Regions from separate parts of the Xanthomonas sp. CFBP 8443 genome, predicted to be linked through region 1. Evidence: riboswitches for the same ligand, from Rfam matches in the RefSeq annotation. Region 1 holds a riboswitch; each other region holds the start of a gene.

Region 1 (3,201 bases):
GCTTGAAGCCGCCGTCCAGCGCCAGGCCCCAGCCGAGGCTGCCGGTGGTGTGCTGGCCGAACTGCTCGTTGTCGTCGCTGCGCACGCTGGCCTGCACCTGCTGCGCGCCGAAGCGGCCCTGGTACTCGGCGAACACGCCGGTGTTGTCGCGCTGGTCGACGTCGAAGGCGGTGCTGCCGGTGACTTCCTCGCGCTGCCAGTCGGCGCCGGCGCTGAGCAGGTGGCCCTCGGCCAGGCCGAAGTCGCCCTGCAGCGAGGCGGTGTCGCGGCGGCTGTCGAAGGTGCTGACGAAGCTGCGCGTGTCGCTGCCGGCGGCGTGGTAGTAGCTGTCGGCCTGGTCGGTGTTGCGGCCGAGCTGCGCGGCCACGTGCACGCGCTCGGACGGGGTCCAGTCGAGCTTGCCGCCGAACACCTGCTGGGTGTTGTCAGCCTCGTTGCCGGCAAACAGCGCATCGCCGTCGTATTCGTTGCGGCTGTCGATGTTCAGCGCCTGGCCTTCGATGCGCAGGGTGTCGCTCAGCGCATAGCCGGCGCGCGCGCTCAGCGAGGTGTTGCGGTAGCCGTCGCGGTCCGGCTCGTCGATGAAGCAGCCGGCGAACAGGGTGGCCGAACCGTTGCAGGCGTTGATGCCGTCGGTGTTCTGGTAGCCGCCCTGCACCGACAGCCAGCCGCGCTCGCCGCGGTTGCTGAAGCCGGCGCTGGCCTGGCGCAGGCCATTGCTGCCGGCGCCCAGGCTCAGGTTCTGCTGCAGGCCCTGGCCGCCGCGGCGGGTGAAGATCTGGATCACCCCGCCGATCGCATCGGAGCCGTACAGGCTCGAGCGCGGGCCGCGCACGACCTCGATGCGCTCGATCTGGCTCAGCGGCAGGTCCTGGAACGCGGCCAGGCCGGCGCTGGCCGAGCCGATGCGCACGCCGTCCACCAGCACCAGCACGTGGTCCGATTCGCTGCCGCGCAGGCTCAGCGTGGTCAGCTTGCCCAGCCCGCCCTGGTTGGACACGCCGATGCCGGCGCGGCCCTGCAGCAGTTGCGCCAGCGATGTGGCCTGGCTGCGCTCGATCTCGGCGCGGTCGATCACCTGCGCCGGGACCACGCTGTCCTCGACCGAGATCTGGGTGCGGGTGGCGGTGACCAGGACCTGGTCCAGGTCGGTGGCGGCATCGGCGGCGAGCGCCAGCGAGGGCAGGGACAGGGCGGACGCGATCGCGACCGAAAGCAGGCGGAACGACATGGGGCAACTCCGGCGCGCGGTTGCGCGCTGTGACGGCGAAGGAGTCGCGAACGGAAGGTGCAAGCGGACGGCGCCAGACGCGGCGCGGCACGCCGCGACGCCCTCCGCATCGCAACCAGTGGACTGCAAGGCCGGTCTCCGGGCTGGCGATCTGGGAGTCGGAACTCCCGGCTGGCGACGCCTTCCCATGCGGTTTGCACAGTGGCGCAGGTCGTCAGCTTGGATCGCTTACCGTTGCGGGGGCAGCGCCGGCCTTGTCGCAAGACGCACCGGCTTCCCGTTTCAACCTGCAGGCCGGGGCCGGCAGGTCACCTTGAAGCGGCGCGATTGTACGCGATCGGCGGCGTGGCGCGCGGATCAGTCGGCGTCGCGCTCGCCGGCGTGGCCGTCGTCGTCGCGTCCGCGGTCGCGCTCGGCGTCGTAGGCATGGCCGCCGGACGCGTCGTCGGCGTAGTCCGCATACGGCGTATCGCTATGGTCGCCGTCGCGGTCGAAATGGGTGGTCGCCACCGGTCCGGCCACCGGCAGGCCGCGTTGCGCCGGAAGCGCCGCCGCCGCCGTGTCCAGCTCGGCCAGCAACTGCGTGCGCCGTGCCTCGGGCAGTTCCTGCCAGTGGCAGCCGGTCAGCGCGCCCTCCAGCGAGTACAGCAGGTTGAGGCTGGGCTTGAAGCCGGCGCGCTTGACCTTCAGGAATGCGCCCACTGCGCCGGCCGCCGCCAAGTCCTCCTGCGTGCGCAGGCCGACCTGGCGCAGCCAGGCCGCGCTCTTGGGGCCGATGTTGCGCAGCTTCTCGGTGCTCATCGCAGCGCGTCGACGAAGACCTGGGCGAGCGCCTCCAGGCCGTGCTGGTCGTCGGCATCGAAGCGCGCCAGGTCCGGGCTGTCCAGGTCGAACACGCCGATCAGTTCGCCGTCGCGCAGCAGCGGCACCACCAGCTCCGAGCGCGACGCCGCATCGCAGGCGATATGCCCGGGGAAGGCCTCGACGTCGTCGATGCGCTGGGTCTGGCCGCTGCTGGCGGCGGCGCCGCACACGCCCTTGTGCAGCGGGATGCGCACGCACGCGGGCAGGCCCTGGAACGGCCCGACCACCAGTTCCTTGCCGTCGTACAGGTAGAAGCCGACCCAGTTCAACCGCGGCAGCGCGTGGTACACCAGCGCCGCCAGGTTGGCGGCATTGGCGATGCGGTCGGGTTCGCCGCTGACCAGGGAGCGGGCCTGGGCGAGCAACTGGGCGTACTGTTCCGGCTTGCTGCCGGTGAGCGAAGAGGAAGCGAACATCGCACGAGTCTAGCAGCGGCCGGTGGCGGCCTGGGCGGCGGAGACGGCCGACGCAAGGGAGAGCGGACGCGTGCCTGGATGGGCCGAGCCGTCGCTGGCAGCGATCGACCTGCGCCCCACGTGTTCCTTGGCGCATGCATCGGCGCGATGGCCCCTTTGCGCACGGGCAGATCGCCGATGACGCTGACGCGGCGGCACGGCGCCGGCTATCCTGCGCGGCCGCGCCGCATGTGGCGGCCCCGAGGATCCTGCGACGATGCGCTTCCCCGCCTTCTACGTCACCGGCACCGATACCGGCATCGGCAAGACCGTCGCCAGCACCGCGCTGCTGCATGCGCTGCGCGCGCGCGGGCAGGTGGCGGTGGGCATGAAGCCGGTCGCCAGCGGCTGCGAACGCGGCGCGGACGGCTGGCGCAACGAGGATGCGCTGGCGCTGCAGGCGGCCAGCGCGCCGCGGCCGGACTACGCGGACCTCAATCCCTATGCCTTGCCGCTGCCGCTGGCGCCGGAACTGGCCGCCGCCGAGGCCGGCGTGCGCGTGGAGCTGGAACCGATCGCGGCGGCCTTCGCGCGTCTGCGCGCGCAGGCCGACGTGGTGGTGGTGGAAGGCGTCGGCGGCTGGGCGGCGCCGCTGTCGGCGACGCTGGACCAGGCCGACCTGGCGCGCGCGCTGGCCTTGCCGGTGCTGCT
Region 2 (3,201 bases), 480 kb from region 1:
AATCCGATCTGAACTTTTCCGCTTGCGGCTGTCGGCGTTCAGGCAAATGAACTCCCATCGGCGCTCCTGACGGGCTGTCCCCGGCGCTGCCCGGCCCCGGTTGTGCACGGTCTGCCGCCCTCTCGGAGGGTGACACTGGTCGCCGCAACAACCTGAACAAAATAACTGAACGAGCGTCAAAAGGGAGCCAGCGGCATCGACCCAAACCGTATGGGAGGAAGCACAGGTCCCGGCAGGCTCAGACACTCGCAACCCTGCCAAGCCCCTTTACGCCGCGGCGCGCGCCCCGCCCTCGGTCGGCTGCAACGCCTGTTCCAGCAGCGCCCAGTCCGCGCCCGGCCGGTGCGCGCCCTCGCTGAGCGCCTGGCGGAACGCGCGGCCGCCCGGCTGACCGTGGAACAGGCCGAGCAGGTGCCGTGCGATGTGCTTGAGCGCCACCCCATCGGCCAGGCGCGCCTCGACGTAGGGCCGCAGTGCGCGCAGCAGCTCGGCGCGCGGCCGCGGCGTGGCGCCGGTCAGGGCCGCGTCCAGCCGGTGCAGCACATAGGGATCGTGGTAGGCCGCCCGGCCCAGCATCACCCCGTCGACCGCCTCCAGCTGCGCCTGGGCCGTCTCCACCTCGGCTAGCCCGCCGTTGAGCACGATCCGCAGCTGCGGGCGTTCGCGCTTGAGCCGGTGCGCCCAGTCGTAGCGCAGCGGCGGCACCTCGCGGTTCTCCTTCGGCGACAGGCCCTGCAGCCACGCGTTGCGCGCATGCACCACGAACAGCCCGCAACCGGCGGCGGCGACCTGGTCGACGAAGGCGAGGAAGACCGCGTAGTCGTCGTCCTGGTCCACGCCCAGGCGGCACTTCACCGTGACCGGGATGTCCACCGCCTGCACCATCGCCGCCACGCACTCGGCGACCAGCGCCGGCTCGCGCATCAGGCAGGCACCGAAGCGCCCGGCCTGGACCCGGTCGGACGGGCAGCCGCAATTGAGATTGACCTCGTCGTAGCCCCACTCCTGGCCGATCCGCGCCGCCTGCGCCAACAGCGCCGGATCGCTGCCACCCAGCTGCAGCGCCAGCGGATGCTCGACCGCATCGAAGCCCAGCAAGCGCGCGCGATCGCCCAGCACCACCGCATTGGCATGCACCATCTCGGTATACAGCCGCGCCGACGGCGCCAGCAACCGGTGGAACACGCGGCAATGGCGATCGGTCCAGTCCATCATCGGCGCAACGGACAGGCGCAGGGAAGCGGCGTAGCGCGCGGGCAGGTCGGAGGTCTGGAGCGGAAGCGTCATTGGGCGCGGCGGTGCTGCGCTGCCGCTTGCCGCGGGAGCGCCAGATCATTGGCTTTGGGATCAATAGCTTACACGTTCGCCGTGAACGTTGCCGGCCAACGTCGGCGAATTCACTTGGCGCTTGACCCGCCGCCGCATCCGGCCTATCGTGCGCTCGCCGAAGGTATCCATCGCTTCATTCGGATGAAGGGATGGATTTAAACGGGAATCCGGTGAAGGCCGGCGCCGCAAGCGCCTGCCCATTCCGGAGCTGCCCCGCAGCGGTGAATGGAAACGACCTCCGTCAATGGCACTGGGCCGGCGCATGCCGGCCTGGGAAGCGGCGGACAGTAGGCGCGCAGCCGGCACGGTGCGCTCGTCCATCAGCCCGAATACCGGCCCCGGCCGGAGGACCTGTGCGTCCTCCGATTCGACCTGGCGTCTCCGCGGGGAGGCGGCCGGAAGCCGTGCCGTGGCCCTGCGCCGCGCCGCGCTCTTCCGCCTGCCCGCGTGGCGCCGGTTCGCCCGCGGGGGCGAAGGTCGCTGGCGTGGCGGGCGTCCCGTGCGAACGGGCGGACGGCGCGCGGTTCCTTCGTTCCTCAATGCCCATGAACGCAATGAGGAAACGCAAATGACGATCGTGACCAACCTGGGCTTCCCGCGCATCGGTGCGCGGCGCGAGCTCAAGCGAGCGCTGGAAAGCTACTGGCGCGGCGACAGCAACGGCGCAAGCCTGCAAGACACGGCGCGGCAGTTGCGCCAGCGGCACTGGCGGCTGCAGGTCGAGGCCGGGGTGGACCTGCCGCCCAGCAACGACTTCAGCCTGTACGACGCGATGCTCGACACCGCGTTCCTGTTCGACGCGATCCCGCAGCGCTACCGCGCGCTGGCCGATGCCGATCCGCTGGCCGGCTACTTCGCGATGGCGCGCGGCACGCAGGAGGACGGCCTGGACCTGCACGCGCTGGAAATGACCAAGTGGTTCGACACCAACTACCACTACCTGGTGCCGGAACTGGCGCGGCGCCAGCATTTCCGCCTGCGTGGCGACAAGCCGTTGGCCGAGTTCCTGGAAGCCAAGGCGCTGGGCATCACTACGCGGCCGGTGCTGATCGGGCCGGTGACCTTCCTGCTGCTGTCCAAGACCGTGGACGGCAGCGACCGCTGGGCGCTGCTGGACAGCCTGTTGCCGGCCTACGCCGAACTGCTGCAGCAACTCGACGCTGCCGGTGCCGCCTGGGTGCAGATCGACGAGCCGGCGCTGGTGCTGGATCTGGACCTCGCCGCGCGCGAGGCCTATGGCCGCGCCTATGCGTTCCTGGCCCAGGCGCCGCGGCCGAAGCTGCTGCTGACCACGTATTTCGGCGAGCTGGGCGACAACCTGGAACTGGCCGCGTCGCTGCCGGTGGACGGCCTGCACGTGGACCTGGTGCGCGGCGTGGCGCAGTTGGACGCGGTGCTGCAGGCGCTGCCGGCCGACCGCGTGCTGTCGGCCGGACTGGTCAACGGCCGCAACGTCTGGCGCACGCCGCTGGACACGGCGCTGACCCTGGCGCGTTACGCGGTCGGGCATGTCGGCAGCGAGCGCCTGTGGCTGGCGCCGTCGTGTTCGCTGCTGCACGTACCGGTGGATCTGGAGCAGGAACAGCGCCTGGATCGCGAACTGCACGCATGGCTGGCCTTCGCCCGGCAGAAACTGCAGGAACTGCGCACACTGGCCGATGCGCTGCTGGAGCTGCCGCACGCGCAGACCGAGCTGGCAGCGGCGCGCGAGGCGCTGGAGACGCGGCGTGCGTCCGCGCGCGTGCATCGCCCCGAGGTCGCACGCCGGGTGGCGGCGCTGAGCGAGGATGCCGGGCGCCGGCAGTCGCCGTATCCGCAGCGGCGCGAGGCGCAGCTGGCGGCGTTGCGGCTGCCGGCCTACCCGACCACCAC
Region 3 (3,201 bases), 510 kb from region 1:
GCGATAGAACATGAACGGGTTGCCGGTCTCCAGCTGGCTGACCATGATCCGCTTGAGCATGTCGATGGCCTTGACCACCTTGCGGCCGATGCGCTCGTCGGCCACCACTTCCTCGTACCTGGCGCGGAAGCTGCCTTCGCCGCGCTTCTCGTCGAAGAAGTCCTGCAGGTACCACCCCTTGACCTCCTTCACCTCGTGCGGGTCGAACAGGTACCACTCGCCGCGGCGCTCCACCGCTTCCATGAAGATGTCCGGCACGCACACCGCGGTGAACACGTCGTGCGCGCGCAGGCGCTGGTCGCCGTTGTTCAGGCGCAGGTCCAGGAACGCCTCGATGTCGCGGTGCCAGATGTCCAGGTACACGGCGATGGCGCCCTTGCGCTGGCCGAGCTGGTCCACCGACACGGCGGTGTTGTTGAGCTGCTTGATCCACGGCACCACGCCGCCGCTGGAATTCTTGACCCCGCGGATCGCCGAGCCGGACGAACGCACGTAGCCCAGGTAGGCGCCGACGCCGCCGCCGTGCTTGGACACGCGCGCCACGTCGGTGTTGGAGTCGTAGATGCCCTGCAGGCTGTCGTCGACGGTGTCGATGAAGCAGCTCGACAGCTGCCCGCCGATCTTGCCGGCGTTGGCCAGCGTGGGCGTGGCCACGGTCATGTACAGGTTGGACAACGCCCAATAGGCCTCGCCGACCAACTGCATGCGGCGTTCGCGCGGCTTTTCGTCCTGCATCAGGTACAGCGCGATGGTCAGCCAGCGCTCCTGCGGCAGCTCGTAGACCTTGCGCGAGTTGTCGGTGGCCAGGTAGCGCGTGGCCAGCAGGTACAGGCCGTTGTAGGCGAACAGCTTGTCGCGCTCCGGCTCGATCATCCTGCCGGCTTCGGCGAGTTCGTCCTTGGAGTAGTTCTTGAGGATGTCGATCGAGTACACGCCGCGGTCGGCCAGGCTTTCCTGCAGGCCGACGTAGGAGCCGTACTTCTCGCCGGCATCGTAGAAGCGGTTCTTGCTGGCGCGCTTGTACAGGCGGTGCAGGTACAGGCGCGCGGCGAAGTATTCCCACTCCGGCGTGGCGATGTCCACGCGCGACTCGGCCTCGCGGATCAGGTAGTCGACCATCTCGTCGGCCGACAGGCTTTCCTTCTTCTCCACGAACGCGAACGCCTTGCGCTCGTAGTCGGCCACGTCCAGCTGCGGGAACTCGGCATGGATCCGGTCCAGGGTGCGCTGCAGGCGCGAGCGGTCGAAGGCCATGCGGCGGTTGCCGCCGTCCTTGACGATCCAGGTCACGGCGCGCTGGTCGTTGCTCGGCTCGCTGGCGGCCACGTCGGGCTGCGCGGCAGCGGCGGCGGCGGGCGTGGGGTCGACGTCGGCGGCGTCGAGGGGGGCTGCGGCCGGCAGGCTGTGGGTCTGGCTCATGAAGGTCTCCAAGCGTGGTGCACCGGCTGCCCGGCCCTCGCAGGCAGGACTCCGACCGGATCAGCAGCGTGGGGACGCGGTGTCGCAGCGACCGCGACGGCACAGGCGCGAGCCTGCGGGCAGTCACCGCTTCACCGACCATCTCCCCCCGGAGATTCAACGGTCGGCGCCGCGCTGTGTGCATCGCGCGGCTGTCGGCAGGTCTTCGGGCTTATGGGCGACGGCCGATGGCCGGTTCCTAGCCCGTCGCTTCCCAAGGCGGGACGCCTCAGTGCGGGTGACGGGTTCGTTCCCAATTACCGCTGCGGGGCAGCGCCGGACTAGGCGCTTGCGCGCCGCACCGGCTTCCCTTTTGATCCCGCGGCCTGGTGGCCGCTGGAACCGACCACCACAAGATAGTGTGGTACCTGGGCCTCGTCAACGCTAAATGTAGTCGTCGAACCGAAAACCCAAGCGGGGCAATAGTTTGCCGCCGCAGCGCCGCAAAACCCGGCCACAGGACGCCGGATCGGGCCTGGAACCGGCCGGATCGCCCATGCCGCAAGGCCCTCGGCGACCCCGTCGACAACCTGCTGCGCGCGTCGGCCCACGGCGATTGCGCGGAGTACCGGCGACAGCGCGCAGCGTGGGCCGAACCGCAGCCGCATGTGCTGCCGCCAGCCGCGCCCGGCCCGGGCGCGACCCAGGCGAGCACCGATGGACAGCAAGCGGCGCTGACCGCTGCCCGGCCGGGGACTTGGGTTGCAGGCGCGGTGCCGCCACCGCGCAGCGGCGCCGCTCCAACTCAGCGCGAGCGCGCTCCGGCCTGCTGCATGGCCGCGCGCAGCTCCTCCGGCGCCAGCTGGCCGTCGTGGTTGCCGTCCAGCGCATCGAAGCGCTGGGCCAGGCGCGGCAGCGAGGCGGCCGCTTCGCTGCGGCTGATCAGGCCATCGCCGTTGGCGTCGGCCTCCTTCAGCCGTTGCTGCAACTGTTGCTTCTGCGTGGCGCTCGGCGCGGCCTGCGCGGCAGCGGTGCCGGCCAACAGCAGGCTGCACAGCATTCCATGGGCAATGGCTGTCTTCATGGCGGTTCTCGAATAAAGGATGGGCGGAAAAGTGGCGACGTGGGCGATCGCGCCCGCAGTGGACTGGCCGCCGCGGGCGCGTGATCGCCATGCCCGGGCAGCCAGCTACGGACGGCAGGCCACGACCTCGCCAGCGGCGTTGCTGCAGGTACCGGTGTGGCTGAGGCTGCCGTCGGCGAGGGTGGTCGAGCCCTGGTAACTGGAACCGTTGGCGGCGGTGGCACTGTTCTGGCGGCTGCCGGCGACGCTGCCATCGGCGCTCCTGCCGATGCTGCCGCTGCTGCTGACGCTGCCGCCGTTGGCACCGTCGACGCTGGCGCTGCCCTGGCGGCCGGCGCTGCCGTCGTCATTGCGGTAGAAGCTGCCCTGCCGCGTGGCCGATGCACCGCTGGCACGGCTCGCCGTGGCGCCGCTGCTGCCCGCCGCGTTGCCCTGGCCATCGGCCTGCCACTGGCGTCCCCGCACGCGGCTGCCGTTGGCGCCGCTGGCGCTGGCGTTCACCGCGGCACTGCGGGCGCCGTCCACGTGGCTGGCGCTGCGGGTGCGGGTGCGTTCGCGCGCCTGCGCGTCCGGCGCCGCCAATGCACCCAGGCCAGCGATGGCCAAGGCAAGCGACAGGATCGGATTGCGTAGCGAAAGGATCATGGTTCTTCTCCGGGAAGCAGCACGGCGCTGCGGTGGAGCCACGGTAGGCTGCGCGCCGGCGCATGATGTCGGGT

The links. A riboswitch is a leader RNA that binds a small molecule or an ion and turns the genes downstream of it on or off. The one in region 1 is predicted to bind cobalamin.
Region 2: linked by a shared signal. The riboswitch ahead of metE (5-methyltetrahydropteroyltriglutamate--homocysteine S-methyltransferase) and the one ahead of btuB (TonB-dependent vitamin B12 receptor) in region 1 are both predicted to bind cobalamin.
Region 3: linked by a shared signal. The riboswitch ahead of NUG20_RS01600 (ribonucleoside-diphosphate reductase subunit alpha) and the one ahead of btuB (TonB-dependent vitamin B12 receptor) in region 1 are both predicted to bind cobalamin.

What each region holds. Positions count from the first base shown of each region.
Region 1 covers NZ_CP102592.1:912,739-915,939, forward strand. The annotation lists gene btuB (TonB-dependent vitamin B12 receptor) at 1-1,231, opposite strand, end outside; cobalamin riboswitch at 1,343-1,562, opposite strand; gene NUG20_RS03870 (TfoX/Sxy family protein) at 1,589-2,032, opposite strand; gene NUG20_RS03875 (free L-methionine (R)-S-oxide reductase MsrC) at 2,029-2,511, opposite strand; gene bioD (dethiobiotin synthase) at 2,768-3,201, shown strand, end outside.
Region 2 covers NZ_CP102592.1:430,907-434,107, reverse strand. The annotation lists gene dusA (tRNA dihydrouridine(20/20a) synthase DusA) at 268-1,287, opposite strand; cobalamin riboswitch at 1,432-1,685, shown strand; gene metE (5-methyltetrahydropteroyltriglutamate--homocysteine S-methyltransferase) at 1,898-3,201, shown strand, end outside.
Region 3 covers NZ_CP102592.1:402,329-405,529, reverse strand. The annotation lists gene NUG20_RS01600 (ribonucleoside-diphosphate reductase subunit alpha) at 1-1,419, opposite strand, end outside; cobalamin riboswitch at 1,598-1,820, opposite strand; gene NUG20_RS01595 (hypothetical protein) at 2,204-2,482, opposite strand; gene NUG20_RS01590 (hypothetical protein) at 2,588-3,127, opposite strand.